DNA from 3 places in the Mesorhizobium sp. KR9-304 genome. Region 1 is predicted to be linked to each of the others. Evidence: predicted binding sites of a transcription regulator. Region 1 holds the regulator's gene; each other region holds the start of a gene.

Region 1 (4,888 bases):
CCGGCCAGCAAAATCTCCGGATATCCGTCGTCGTTGCAGTCGAAGGACGCCGCGCCGCCGCCGACCATGTACTCCCACTCACCCTTATAGACGCTGTCGATTCCGGCGCTTGCGGTCTCCTCGACGAAGCTCGGGATATCAGGCGAATTCTCCACGGAAAACGCGGTGGTTACCCCGGCGCACCCCAGCGCTGCAGCGAGTCCAAAAGACGCGAGGCGCATGGTTATTTCCTCGTCTTGAGCGCGTTCGTGTATTCGCCGATGCACCGCCCCTGCGCGAGCCCATCGACTATGGCGGAGCGGAAATGGATGCCGCCATAAAGCCGGGAGATGCCGGCCTCTTCGGCGGCCTCATGGAAACTCTTGTAGTTGCGCGGTTTGCGTCCGTCGGGCGAGCCTGTCTTATCTTCGAAGGCATAGTCGTCACCAAAGAACCCCGTCAGTACTGCGTCCATGGCGCCGGACACCGTGCTGTGTCCGCTGGGGTACTCCGGGAAGGGCGGCGTATTCAGAATAGGCTCCCACTTGGGGTCGATGGCCTTCTTGATATAGGTGATAGGGCGAATGAGGTTGTAGGCGTATTTCTCGCGCCAGCAGCCGACAAAGGCATCCGACATGGCCACGCCCATGCGCGCGAGCAGGTCGACATTGTCTTCCAGCGACAGGTTGGCGCGTTCGGCGACCTGGAGGGCAATCGATACCCAGTGGCCCGGGGGCGTCATAGACAGCATCGGATCGTCGGACCAGAAGCGTGCGATGGTTGCCTGCTCGGGCGTCGCATTCTTGACGGTCTCATAGACCTCGTTGGCCTCCCTGTAGAATTGGGTGTCCGGTTCGAAACTGAAGGGCGGGTTGCCCGGTAGCTTGCAGGTAGCGCCAGAAGGCACGGCAAAAGTACGGTTATTTCCCCATTCGGGCAGCAGCGGCAGCTGCTGCTGGCGGATCGGGCTGGTCGGCACCCACTTGCCTTCCCCCTTGGGTAAATCCCAATCTTCAGGGAATCCCATATTGTCGATGACCGCGCCGCCATCGGTCAGCGACCATTCGTGGATACTGGAGGCCATGGCCTTGCCGAATGTCTCGCTGCGCACCACGACGTCCTCGGAGACGCCAGAAATGGCCCGTCCGCGCCATTTCGTCTGCGCGGCCTTGATAGCGCGCAGCCCCGTCGGACCGGTATTGCCAAAATAGTAGACGATCGCATCCGACATCGCGGCATTTATGACGATCGTCTCATCGTAGACGGCGGCGACATCGCGCGCCGGCACCGCATCCAGCCCAGGCAACTGGCCCGCCAGTGACACCAGTCTGTCCGAGCCTCCCACGGCTGCCTCGAACGCGGTAACACCCAGATAGCCGAATGAGCGACTTGCTACCGGTGGCGAATAAGTCGCCGTGTGCCGAACCAGTTCGTTCATCAGGTAATACCAGTCGCGCAGCATTTCCTGCGGCGTCGGGCGATCGGCCGCTTTGGCCGGCAGCGTCGCGCACCACGCCAGCGCAATGACAGCACACGCCGCAAGCACGCGGCCCAGTAAACGCATGACCCCTCCCAAAAGCGCTTTTTATTTTTTTCGGCGCCCGGAATAATATGCACCGGACACGTCGGCTCGGCAAGAGTCGCTTGCGGCGGTCAGATTTTCGGAAGTTCAGTCTTCGCGGATTGCGTAGCCGGCGCCGCGTATCGTGCGTATGACATCAGGCATGCGTCCATTGTTGACTGCCTTGCGCAGGCGGCCGACATGCACGTCGACGGTGCGCTCGTCGATATAGATCGTCTCGCCCCAGACATTGTCGAGCAACTGGCTGCGTGAGAAGACGCGGCCGGGGTGCCGCATCATGAACTCGAGCAGGCGGAATTCCGTCGGCCCGAGCTTGATCTCGTTCTTCTTGCGGTAGACCCGGTGCGCCTCGCGGTCGAGCATGATGTCGCCGACCTTGAGCACCGAGGACAGCACCTCGGGCCTGGCGCGCCTGAGCAACGCCCGCACCCGCGCCATGAATTCCGGCGTCGAGAATGGTTTTACGAGATAGTCGTCGGCGCCGGTGGAAAGCCCGCGCACGCGGTCGCTCTCCTCGCCACGCGCCGTCAACATGATGATGGGCAGGCGCTGCGTCTCGGGCCGCATCCTGAGCCGCCGGCAGAGCTCGATGCCCGAGATCGCCGGGATCATCCAGTCGAGCACAAGCAGGTCGGGCGCATGCTCCTGCAGCCGGATTTCCGCCTCGTCGCCGCGCGTCACGATCTCGACCTGGTAGCCCTCGGCCTCGAGATTGTAGCGCAGGAGCACGCCTAGCGGCTCCTCGTCTTCCACCACCATGATCTTCGGCGCGATCATCTTCGGGTGTCCCTTGGGTGTGTCCTGATCCTACTCGGCCAGAACCGCCAGCGCGGTCTCGTCGAGCTTGGGACGGTTCGCCGGCAGTTGCTCGCCGGTTACCACATAATAGGCGTTTTCCGCGATGTTGGTCACGTGATCGCCGATGCGCTCGAGATTCTTCGCGCAGAACAGCAGATGCGTGCAGGCCGTGATGTTGCGCGGATCTTCCATCATGTAGGTAAGAAGCTCGCGGAACACCGCCGTGTATTTGACGTCGATCTTCTCGTCGTCCATGCGCAGGGTGCGCAGCCCGTCGGCGTCGCGCGCAACGTAGAGGCCGACGACACCTTGCACCTGTCCGAGCACCAGCTCCGCCATGGCCTCGATGCCGTGCGAGAGGCCGCGTGGCGCAGCACCTTGCCCGACCGCGCCGGCGCGCTTGGCGATATTCTTCGCTAGATCGCCTATTCGCTCGAGATCGCCGGCCATGCGGATCGCACCGACCACCGCGCGCAGATCCTGTGCCATGGGCTGGCGCTTGGCGATCAGGGTGATCGCACGGTCGTCGATCTCGCGCTGCCGCGCGTCCATGATCACGTCGTCGGAAACGACCCGCTGCGCAAGCGCATTGTCGGATGCAAGCAGCGCACGGATCGAAGAGCCGACCATCGAGCCTGCGAGATCGCTCATGTCGCGGATGAGCCGCTGGATGTGGTCGAGGTCCTCGTCAAACGAGGTGACCGTATGTTCGCCCATGATCTAGGTCCTCGTGATCTGTCGCAACAGGAACAGTCAATCAGCCGAAGCGGCCGGTGATGTAGTCCTGGGTACGCTTGTCGTCGGGGTTGGTGAACATCTTGTCGGTAGCGCCCTCCTCGACGAGGTAGCCGAGATGGAACATCGCAGTGCGCTGCGAGACGCGTGCCGCCTGCTGCATCGAGTGGGTGACGATGACGATCGTGTAGTTTGAGCGCAGTTCGTCGATCAACTCCTCGACCTTGGCGGTGGCGATCGGATCGAGCGCCGAGCAGGGCTCGTCCATGAGGATCACCTCCGGGGAGACGGCGATGGCACGCGCGATGCAGAGGCGCTGCTGCTGACCGCCCGACAGGCCGGTGCCGGATTCCGTGAGACGGTCCTTGACCTCGTTCCAGAGCGCCGCCTTCTTCAGGCTCCTCTCGACGACCTCGTCGAGATCCGCCCGGCTTTTGGTCAAGCCATGGATGCGCGGGCCGTAGGCGATGTTCTCGTAGATCGACTTCGGGAACGGGTTCGGCTTCTGGAACACCATGCCGACGCGGGCCCTGAGCTCCACGACGTCGATCGACTTGTCGTAGATGTCTTCGTTGTCAAGCGTGATTCTGCCGGTCACCCTGGCTATGCTGATCGTATCGTTCATGCGGTTGAGGCAGCGAAGGAAGGTCGACTTGCCGCAGCCCGAGGGGCCGATCAATGCTGTCACCTGCTTTTCGCGGATGTTGAGATCGACGTCGAACAGCGCACGCTTCTCACCGTAGTAGACCGAGACCTTGTCGCCCTTCATCTTGAAGACCGGCCCGTCCAAACCAGTCATGATTTTCTGCTCCACGGCCGCTTCAGTCATGATGTTCATATCCTCAACTCCGCTACCAGCGCCGCTCGAAACGCTTGCGCAGGATCACCGCAATCGCGTTCATGATTACCAGAAATGCCAGCAGGATTAGGATCGCGGCAGAGGTTTTCTGCTGGAAGCCTGCTTCGGGGAAGTCAGCCCACATGAATATCTGGACTGGGAGAATCGTCGCCGGATCGGTGAAGCCGCCCGGAATGTCGACGATGAAGGCGACCATGCCGATCATCAAAAGAGGCGCCGTCTCGCCAAGCGCATGCGCCATGCCGAGGATGGTGCCCGTCATTATACCTGGCATCGCCAGCGGCAGGACGTGATGAAAGACCATCTGCACCTTGGAGGCGCCAATGCCAAGCGCGGCTTCGCGGATCGATGGCGGCACCGCGCGCAGCGAGGCGCGTGAGGCGATAATGATAATCGGCAGGGTCATCAGCGCGAGCACCATGCCGCCGACGACCGGCGCCGAACGTGGCAGGCCGAAGAAATTCAGGAAAACCGCGAGGCCAAGCAAGCCGTAGACTATCGAAGGCACCGCCGCGAGATTGTTGATGTTGACCTCGATGATCGTGGTCCAGCGGTTCTTCGTGGCAAATTCTTCGAGATAGAGCGCCGCCGAGACGCCGATCGGAAATGCGATGGCGAGTGTCACTATCATTGTCAGGAACGAGCCGACGACGGCCCCCCAGATGCCGGCCAGTTCCGGCTCGCGGCTGGCCCCAGTGAAGAAGAAGATCGTATTGAACCGGGTCTGGATCAGGTTCTGCGCCTTCAACTCGTCGAGCCAGACGATCTCCTTGTCGGAAATCTTGCGCGAGCTCTCGGGCGTATTGATGACGCGCAGCATGGCGGCGCCGGCCGCCGCGGCGGCATTGCTGTCCAGCGGCTTGAGAACGGTGCCCTTAGCGACTGTCGCGCCGCCGGCGGTCGAAATCTCCGTGAGTTTGACCATGCCGCCGTCG
Region 2 (4,888 bases), 150 kb from region 1:
TCATTGGCGAGCACCTTGACCGGCTGGTTCGACTTTAGCGAGCCGGATTCGATGCGGCCCGTGATGATGCGTCCGAGGAACGGGTTGGCTTCGAGCAGCGTGCCGATCATGCGGAACGGGCCGGGGTGAACGGTCGGCGCCGGCACGTGCTCGACGATGAGGTCGAACAGCGGCGCCAGGCCCTGGTCCTTCGGGCCTTCCGGATTGGCCGAGACCCAGCCGTCGCGGCCCGAGCCGTAGAGAATCGGGAAATCGAGCTGCTCGTCGGTGGCGTCGAGCGCGGCGAAGAGGTCGAACACCTCATTGACCACCTCGACATGGCGGGCGTCCGGGCGGTCGATCTTGTTGATCACGACAATCGGCTTCAAGCCGACCTTGAGCGCCTTGCCTACGACGAACTTGGTCTGCGGCATCGGTCCTTCGGCCGCGTCGACCAGCACAATGGCCGAATCCACCATCGACAGGATGCGCTCCACCTCGCCGCCGAAATCGGCGTGGCCAGGCGTATCGACGATATTGATGCGGTAGTCCTTCCAGTCGACCGAAGTCGCCTTAGCGAGGATGGTGATGCCGCGCTCCTTCTCGAGATCGTTCGAATCCATGGCGCGTTCGGCGACGCGCTGGTTCTCGCGGAAGGAGCCGGCCTGGCGGAGGAGCTGGTCGACGAGCGTGGTTTTCCCATGGTCGACGTGCGCGATGATCGCGATGTTCCGAAGGTTCATGATATGGTCTCGGGGGTGCTGCGGCACATGTTTCCGGCGCCGCGAAATCGGTTTGCGCGGCTCATACAGGTTTTTTCGCAGTTGCGAAAGGGGCGGATGGTTACTGAAAATTAGCCATTGGGGTGCGACAAGAAATCGCTAACCAAGACGGATCGTTTTGGCGATGACGCGGTTAACGGGCATGACGATGGCATTTTCCAGGATTTTGCGTGCGACCGCCGGCACCTCCGCAATAGCGGTTCTGCTCGCTGCAGGGGTGGCGCATTCGACGGCCACCCGGCATCTGGACCGCCCGGCAATCCTGGCGGCAACCGCGGCGCAGGAAGCTTTCCCGGACGCCGACTACGGCGTCGACCCGATGGTGACCGGGCCGACGAGCGCATCCTTCAAGATTCAGCAGGCACAGGCCGGCTGCGACAAGGCGGTCTGGCCAAGCGTTCCGCTCGACTGCTATCCGGATCGGTAGCTCACTAATGTAGCCAGCGGTGCGATGCCCGATCCGCCCCGGGTGCGGAAGCGGACATCGCGCGGAACGAACCTAGGTTACGCCGAGCGGACGGGATCGAGCGTGACCTTGTAGAGTTCACTGTCGTCGCGATCCATCAGGCGAACCGTCATCTGCTCCGTCCGTCCGTCGATGTCGACGATGCCGAAGAACTGCAGGCCGGCCGAAGGCGGCAGGTTCTGGCCCTGTTCGGCGGTTGGCGCCTTCACATATTTCAGTTCCGGGCCGAAGGTCGGGTCAAGGTCGCCGGGGCCGAACGTGCCGGCATGCAGCGGGCCGGAGACGAATTCCCAGAACGGCGTGAAATCCTGGAATGCCGCCTTGTCGGGATTGTAGTAGTGCGCCGCGGTATAGTGCACGTCGGCCGTCAGCCACACGGTGTTGTCGATGCCGGCGGTCTTGATGTAGCGCAACAGGTCGGCGATCTCCAGTTCGCGTCCGCTCGCCGCCCCCGGCTGCCCGTTGGCGACCGCCTCGGCGCCCTTCTTGTTGGCGGCGTCGTTCCAGACGATGATACCGAGCGGCATGTCCGACGCGATGACCTTCCAGGTCGCCTTCGAATTGGCGAGCTCCCGCTTCAGCCAACGCACCTGCTCCTCTCCAAGGATACGCGACCGGGGCGTCATCTCGGTCTCGACGGCGTCGCCGTTGGGACCACGATAGGAGCGCAGGTCGAGGAAGAATACGTCGAGCAGCGGCCCGTACGCGATCTTGCGGTAGACGCGGCCGGGCTCCGCGGGCGTGAAGCGGATGGGCGTCATTTCATGGAAGGCGCGGGCGGCGCGCGACGTCAGCAGCGGGACCGACTTTTCCGTATAGCGGTCGTCGGCGGTCAGATCCTTCGAGCCCGACCAGTTGTTGACGACCTCATGGTCGTCCCACTGGAAGAACGTCGGCACCTGCGCGTTGAAGGCGCGGCAGTGCTCGTCCATCATGTTGTACTTCCACTGGCCGCGATATTCGGCCAGCGTCTCGGCGACCTTGCTCTTCTCCTCGGTCAGCACCTTGTTGATCCATTTGGAACCGTCTTTCAGATCGACCTCGGCCTTCAACGGACCGTCGGCATAGATCGTGTCGCCGGAGTGCAGGAAGAAATCGGGCGTGTGCCCGGCCATGGCCGCATAGGTGACCATGCCCTTGTCGTCGATGCCCCAGCCCTGCCCCACGGTGTCCCCGGACCAGGTGAACCGGACGTTGCGCTTGGACGCCGGCGCGGTCTTGAAGCGGCCGACGATCGGCTCGGAAACGGCATTGGCGTCGGATAGGTCGACGGCGCTCATGCGGTAGAAAATGTCCTGGTCCGAAGCGAGGTCGGTGAGCAGCCGCTTCACCGTGAAGTCGCTTTCGGGCGCCGCGTCGAGCGGTGGCAGCCTGATGGCATCGGCGAAACTTTCGGTGGTCGACACTTCGAACGTCACGCGCGACGGACGGTCGATGCGCGTCCAGATCATGCCGGAGGTCGTGTCGACATCACCCGACTGCACGCCATGGGTGAAGGCGGGCCGCGTGTTGGCGCGGGAATAGTAGGGCATCGCGAGGCCCGATGCGGCCACGAGGCCGGCTGCGCTCGCCGATGTCACGAAAGTCCTGCGGGTGAGTTTGAGGTGGGGGCTCATGGCTGTCTCCTGGATGGCTGGAACACACGGGAGGACCCTTCGCCCCTCGATGTTGCAGGGCGATTGCAGTTTGATGAAACTTTAGCGACCTCGCGGCGACGGGCCGCGGACCGGCCTATGTCAGTCCGCGCTTGGCCATCATCGCGTCCGGGGTAGGCATCTTGCCACGGAAGGCCGTATAGAGCGCTTCCGGGTCGGCCGAGCCGCCCGAGGAATAGATGTTCTTCTTGAGCCTGGCGGCAAGGTCCGGATTGAACGGATCGCCGGTCTCCTCGAAGGCCGAGAAGGCGTCGGCGTCCAGCACTTCCGACCACATGTAGGAATAATAGCCGGCCGAATAGCCGTCGCCGGAGAAGACGTGGCCGAAATGCGGGGTGCGGTGCCGCATGACGATGGCGTCCGGCATGCCGAGCTTCGCAAGCGTCTCCGCCTCGAATTTCTTGGGATCGGCCGGCGCCTCCTTCTGCGAGTGATAGGCCATGTCGACCAGCGCCGACGAGGTGAATTCGACCGTCCGGAAGCCGGCATCGAAGGTGGAGGCCGCGAGCATCTTGTCGAGCAGCGTTTTTGGCATCGGCTCGCCGGTCCTGTAATGCCGCGCATGTTTCTCCAGCACCGCAGGCACCGTCAGCCAGTGCTCGTAGAGCTGCGAGGGCAGCTCCACGAAGTCGCGCGAGACGGAGGTCCCCGACTGCGACGGCCAATAGGCCTCGGTCAGCATGCCGTGCAGCGCATGGCCGAACTCGTGGAACAGGGTCTTCGCCTCGTCGAGTGAAAGCAGCGCCGCCTCTCCTACGGGCGGCTTGGCGAAGTTCATGATGTTGTAGATGATTGGCGATGAGCCGTGGCCGAGCTTGTAGCCGGACTGCAGCGCACTCATCCAGGCGCCGGAGCGCTTGGACGGCCGCGCGAAATAATCGGCGAGGAAGAGGCCGCGCCGCGAGCCGTCGGCGTTGAGCACCTCGAAGACGCGCACATCGGGATGCCAGGCCGCGATGCCTTCTCTCTCGGCGAAGCCGATGCCGAAGAGCCTAGTCGCCACGTCGAAGCAGGCTTCTATGATCTTCTCGAGCTGGAGATACGGCTTCAGCTCGGCCTCGTCGAAGGCATATTTTTCCGCCCTCAGTCGCTCCTGGTAGAAGCGCCAGTCCCAGGCGGCGAGTTTTTCATTACTGCCGGCCGCGGCGGCGAGCCGCTGCAGTTCGGCCTCGTCTGCAGCCGCCTTTTCGCGCGCCTTTTCCCAGACCGGCTCGAGCAGCCCGAACACCGCCTTCGGCGTCTTGGCCATCGTGTCGTCGAGCTTCAGCGCCGCATAGCTCTCATAGCCGACGAGCTTCGCCTTCTCGGCGCGCAGCGTCAGCATCTTCGCCACCACCGCGGCGTTGTCGGTTGCGCCGCCCGTCTCGCCGCGCCCGGTGAAAGCCTTGAATGCCTTCTCGCGCAGGTCGCGGCGCTCGGAAAAGGTGGTGAACGGCTCGTAGAGCGAGCGCGAGAGGGTCACGGCGTATTCGCCCTTGCGCCCCCGCGCCTCGGCCGCACCCGCCATCGCGCTCTTGAGGAAGTCGGGCAGGCCGGCAAGGTCCTTCTCGCCGAGGAACATCACCCACTCCTTCTCGTCGGCCAGAACGTTCTGGCTAAAGGAGGTGCCGAGCGAGGAAAGCTCCTCGTTGATGGCCGCGAGGCGCGTCTTGCCGGCGGCGTCGAGTCTGGCGCCTGACTTCACGAAGCCTTTCCAGCTCTTCTCGACGAGCCGAAGAGTTTGGGCATCCAGGCCGAGCGAGGCGCGGCGCTGATAGAGGTCGTCGATACGGGCAAACAGCTTTTCGTTCATTGAGATCGCCGAGAAATGCCTGGACATTTTTGGCGAAATCTCGCGCTCCATCGCCTGGATCGTATCGTTGGTGTTGGCGCCGGCCTTGCACCAGAAGATCGACGAAACGCGATCGAGCGGGTCGCCGGCAAGTTCCATCGCGGCGAAGGTGTTTTCGACCGTCGGCTTCTCCGGATTGTTGGCGATGGAATCGATATCCGCCTGATGGGCGGCA
Region 3 (4,888 bases), 1.7 Mb from region 1:
CGAGATGACGATCTTGCCGATGGCGATGGCGAGCGCCACGACCGTCGTGTTGAACAGCAGCGTCCAGACATTGACGCCGCCGATGCGGCCGATACCGCCGAACAGCGCCGTCGAATAGTTCTCCCAGAATTGATCTCCGGGCAGCAGCGGCAGCGGCGGCCGCAGGATCGTCTGCAGCGTGTGGGTCGATGCGACGAAGGTGTAGTAGATCGGGAAGGCGACGATGATGATGCCGAGGATCAGCACCGCATGCGCGACGTAGCGCGAAGTGCGGCTGATTCCCAGCATTGCCCCTTCTTCCTGCCGGCCGAGAATGGCGGCGGCGGAGGTCGCGCGCGGCGCATCGGCTGCCGTTTCAGCCATAATGCACCTTCTTCTCGACATAACGGAACTGCACGGCGGTGAGCGCGATCACGATGACCATCAGGATGACCGACTGCGCGGCGGAATCGCCGAGCAGCTGGTTCAGCGCGCCGTCCGAATAGACCTTGTAGACGAGCGTCTCGGTCGCCTTGCCCGGGCCGCCGCCGGTGACGGCGTGGATGATGCCGAACGTGTCGAAGAAGGCATAGGTCGTGTTGATGACCAGCAGGAAGAAGGTGGTCGGCGCAAGCAGCGGGAAGACGATCGTCCAGAAACGCTTGGTCGGCCGCGCGCCGTCGATCGCAGCGGCCTCGATCAGCGATTTCGGGATCGCCTGCAGGCCGGCGACGAAGAACAGGAAGTTGTAGCTGATCTGCTTCCAGGCGGCGGCCGAGACGACCAGCACCATCGCCTGCGGGCCGTTGAGCAGCGGGTCCCAGGCGATGCCCATGGCGCGCAGCAGATAGGCCAGCGATCCGATCGACGGGTTGAACAGGAAGATCCACAGCATGCCGGCGATCGCGGGCGCCACCGCGTAGGGCCAGATCATCAGCGTGCGGTAGAAGCCGCGGCCGCGGATGACCTTGTCGGCCATGACGGCGAGCAGCAGCGCAACGGCCATCGATATGAAGGCGGTGGCGGCCGAGAAGATGACCGTCACCTCGACCGAATTGAGGTAGTTCGGATCGCCCAGAACGCGCCTGAAATTGTCCAACCCGACGAAGCGGGAGCGCAGGCCGAAGGGATCCTCCTTCAGCACCGACTGGTACAGCGCCTGGCTTGCCGGCCAGTAGAAGAAGACGAGCGTGATGGCGAGCTGCGGCGCCAGCAGCAGGTAGGGCAGCAGCTTGTTGGGGAAGACGACGCGGGGGGTCACCTGCACTCAACTCCGCAAGGTTTGGCGCTGCCCCTCATCGCCCTGCCGGGCACTTCTCCCCGTAAAAACGGGGAGAAGAAGGCTGGCCGCCACGCTTGCGCCCCCCTCTCCCCGTTCTTCACGGGGAGAGGGTAAGGGTGAGGGGCATTGGAGAACAGAACCTAGTTCCCGACCGCTTCCTTGATCGCGGCGTTGCCGCGCGACACGACGTTGTCGAGCGTCTGCTGGGCGGTCTGATCGCCGGCCAGCATCTTCTCGTATTCCTCGTTCATGATGTCGCGCACCTGCGGCAGGTTGGCGAGGCGCACGCCCTTTGAGTTCTCGGTCGGCGCCTTGCCCATCATCTGCTGGATCGGGATCTCGCGGGCCGGGTTCTTGTCGTAGAAGCCCGACTTCTTGGTCTCCTCATAGGCGGCCATGGTGACCGGCAGGTAGCCCGAAACCTGGTGCAGTTTCGACTGTACCGAGGTCTGCGACAGGAACGCGAAGAAGGCTGCGATGCCCTTGTATTCCTCGTCCGACTTGCCGCCGAAGACCCAGAGCGAAGCGCCGCCCGGAATGGTGTTCTGCGGTGCGCCGGCGACGTCGGGATCATAAGGAAGCTGGCCGGTGCCATAGTTCATGCCGGACTTGACGATGTCGCCCAGCCCGCCCGAGGATTCCGTGAAGATGCCGCATTCGCCGGCGAGGAATATCTGCTTGGCCTCGGAGGTGCGGCCGCCGTAGCGGAACACGCCTTCCTTGGCGAGGTCGGCGAGCGCCTGGAACTGCTTCACGAAGACCGGCGAATTGACCTTCAGCTCGACGTCGAGCGAGGCGATGCCGTTCTCGTTGGTGCCCCACTGCTGGTTGTTCCAGGCAGCGAAGTTCTCGGTCATGATCCAGGTCATCCAGGTCGAGGTGAAGCCGCAGGGGGCAGCGCCGCTGGTCTTGATCTTGCGTGCCGCGTCCCACACTTCCGGCCAGGTCTTGGGCGGGTTGTCGACGTCGAGCCCGGCCTTCTGGAAGATGTCCTTGTTGTAGTAGAGGATCGGAGAGGACGAATTGTAGGGGAAGGACAGCATGGTGCCGTCCGGCTTGGAATAGTAGGCGACGATACCGGGCAGATACTGGCTCTTGTCGAAAGCCGCGCCGCCCATCGAGATCACGTCGGCGACGGGCTTCATCGCATCCTCGGCGGCCATCATGGTGCCGGTGCCGGCGTCGAAGATCTGGATGATGTGCGGCGCCTGGCCGGCGCGGTAGGCGGCGATGCCGGCGTTCAGCGTCTCGGGATAGGTGCCCTTGAAGACCGGAACGATCTTGTAGTCGCTCTGGCTCTCGTTGAATTCCTTGGAAAGCGTGTCGACGACTTCGTTGTTGGCGCCGGTCATGGCGTGCCACCAGGAGATCTCGGTGACGGCGAAGGCGGACGACGAGGACAGAAGGGTGACAGCAACGGCCGCACCGGCCGAAAGGCCCTTGAGTTTCATGGTTTCTCTCCCGTTTTTCGTTGGCGAAGGCTGAGGGGTTCGCGAGCGGGAGTATCGGTCGATTGTGACAGTCGGACAATCGTTTTGTTGCGGTTGGATGACGTTTGACACTTATCCAGCGCACATTAACGTGAGCGCGGACGCGACAAATCCCTGCATCCGCTTAGCCGGCATAAGACTTTGGTACAATTCGACGCCGTCGGCCAAGGCGGCGGTCTCAGACGTGCTGGCGCAATCCGATTTCCATGTCGTCATTGGCGGCGTCGCGCATGGCGGCGAGGCTGCGGTTGTCGAGCAGTTCGGCGACCGCATGGCGCACTTCCATCATCATGTGCCGGACCTGGCAGGTCGCTTCGTCGCAATCCTCGCAGCGCTGGTACTGGCTGCGGCTGGCGCAGGAGATCGGCGCCAGCGGCCCGTCGAGCACGCGCACGACATGGCCGATCTTGATCTCGCTCGGCTGCTTGGCGAGCCGGTAGCCGCCATCCTTGCCCTTGCGGCTCTGCACGAAGCCGGCGTTGCGCAACTCACCCAGGATCGCGTCGAGGAATTTCTTCGGAATATTGTTCTTCGCCGCGATGTCGCCGACGAAGGCAAGCTGTCCCGGCGGCATCTTCGACAGATGCACCAGGGCCTTCAGCCCATACTTGCCTTTTTTCGTAAGCATGCCCCGAGACAGTCTTTGTTGTCGTTGCCCGCGGCGATCATCAAAATCGTTTGTGTGCAAATGATGGCCGCGGGCAGCAGTTACTATGCGCACAACGCCATTAAAATCTGATTCCGTTGCGATTTCGTGTTGTTCGATCTTTTCCATCGTTACTGTGATGTTTCCGCCGCGCCGGGAACCTTGCGCCCGCTGTCCTGGGCGCAGGGTCGGCTTGCGGACGAACTTGCCGCGGCGCGGAAGGCGCGGCGCAAGCTGAAAGGACTGGATGACGAGGAGGCGCTCGTCCTGCGCTGGCTGGAATCGCGCAAGGCCTGAGGGGCTGACGCAGTGCGGCAGCTTAGGGCAGCATGTCGTATTCGATGAAGCCGGTGCGCTTGGCGACGCGGTCGTAGAGCCGCCGGGCCGTGTCGTTGGTCTCGTGCGTCATCCAGTAGACGTTGGCGACGCCGATCTTCGCCGCTTCACCCTGCACGGCCTCGATCAGCGCGCGGCCGACGCCCGTTCCGCGCGTCGAAGGATCGGCGAACAGATCCTGCAAATAGCAATTGTTGGTCACCGACCAGCAGGTGCGATGGTAGAGATAGTGGACGAGGCCGACCGCCTTGCCGTCGACAAGCGCCAGAAACCCCTTCGGCTCGAATTCGCCCGGATCGAACAGGCGCCGCCACGTGGTCGCGTAGACCTCTTCCGACACGGTCGCCTTGTAGAAGACGAGGTAGTCCGTCCACAGCCGGCGCCAGTCGGCATGGTCGGAGGCCTGCAGCGGCCGGATCACGATGTCAGACATTTTCTCTCCCACCCTCGCCTGCGCCGCGTGTCTCGCGGATAAAGATTGATGACGGCGGCGGACTTTCTAGCGCCTGTTTGCGGGGAAGAACATACCGAACGCGGACAGCGGAGGAGCATTGCGCGCCTCAGACGCCGAGATAGCGCTCCTGCAGATCGGGCGTGAGCTCGGAAGGAAGCCCGCTCCAGACGGTGCGCCCGCGTTCCAGGACGACGCAGCGATCGGCGACGCCGAGCACCTCGTCCATCGTCTTGTCGACCACGAGAATCGCCTGTCCCTCGGCCTTGAGCCGGCGGATCGCCGCCCAGATGTCGTCGCGGATGACGGGCGCCAGGCCCTCCGTCGCTTCGTCGAGGATGAGCAGGCGCGGGTTGGTCATCAGCGCGCGGCCGATCGCCAGCATCTGCTGTTCGCCCCCGGACAGCGTGCTGGCATATTGCGCCGTTCGCTCCCCGAGGCGGGGAAACAGGCCGTTGACCGCGCCAAGCGTCCATTTGCCCGGACGGGCGGACGCAACGAGGTTCTCGTAAACGGTCAGGTTTGGAAAGCACCGCCTTCCTTCCGGGACAAGGCCGATGCCGAGCCGCGCGATGCGGTATGGCGGCAGGCCGGTCAATTCCTGGCCCGCAAAGGCGATGCGCCCCGCCCATGCAGGCGTCATCCCGCAAACGGAGCGGATCGTCGTCGACTTGCCCATGCCGTTGCGGCCCATCAGCGTGACC

The links. Region 1 encodes PhoB, which activates phosphate uptake and scavenging genes when phosphate is short. Its sites were predicted from a motif close to TGTCATNNANCTGTCAT; they were not measured.
Region 2: a site for PhoB is predicted at 2,906-2,922, ahead of ABLE71_RS09500 (alkaline phosphatase). Genes of this name have one in related genera too.
Region 3: a site for PhoB is predicted at 2,799-2,815, ahead of ugpB (sn-glycerol-3-phosphate ABC transporter substrate-binding protein UgpB). Genes of this name have one in related genera too.

The regions. Positions count from the first base shown of each region.
Region 1 covers NZ_JBDZDN010000001.1:2,122,258-2,127,145, reverse strand. Annotated here, with positions in the region: gene ABLE71_RS10265 (CRTAC1 family protein) at 1-221, opposite strand, end outside; gene ABLE71_RS10260 (vanadium-dependent haloperoxidase) at 224-1,543, opposite strand; gene phoB (phosphate regulon transcriptional regulator PhoB) at 1,649-2,338, opposite strand; gene phoU (phosphate signaling complex protein PhoU) at 2,369-3,076, opposite strand; gene pstB (phosphate ABC transporter ATP-binding protein PstB) at 3,117-3,932, opposite strand; gene pstA (phosphate ABC transporter permease PstA) at 3,946-4,888, opposite strand, start outside.
Region 2 covers NZ_JBDZDN010000001.1:1,975,252-1,980,139, reverse strand. Annotated here, with positions in the region: gene typA (translational GTPase TypA) at 1-722, opposite strand, end outside; gene ABLE71_RS09505 (hypothetical protein) at 904-1,188, shown strand; gene ABLE71_RS09500 (alkaline phosphatase) at 1,266-2,843, opposite strand; gene ABLE71_RS09495 (M3 family metallopeptidase) at 2,959-4,888, opposite strand, start outside.
Region 3 covers NZ_JBDZDN010000001.1:418,544-423,431, forward strand. Annotated here, with positions in the region: gene ugpE (sn-glycerol-3-phosphate ABC transporter permease UgpE) at 1-288, opposite strand, end outside; gene ugpA (sn-glycerol-3-phosphate ABC transporter permease UgpA) at 356-1,240, opposite strand; gene ugpB (sn-glycerol-3-phosphate ABC transporter substrate-binding protein UgpB) at 1,402-2,712, opposite strand; gene ABLE71_RS02040 (Rrf2 family transcriptional regulator) at 2,930-3,379, opposite strand; gene ABLE71_RS02045 (hypothetical protein) at 3,509-3,694, shown strand; gene ABLE71_RS02050 (GNAT family N-acetyltransferase) at 3,717-4,166, opposite strand; gene ABLE71_RS02055 (ABC transporter ATP-binding protein) at 4,294-4,888, opposite strand, start outside.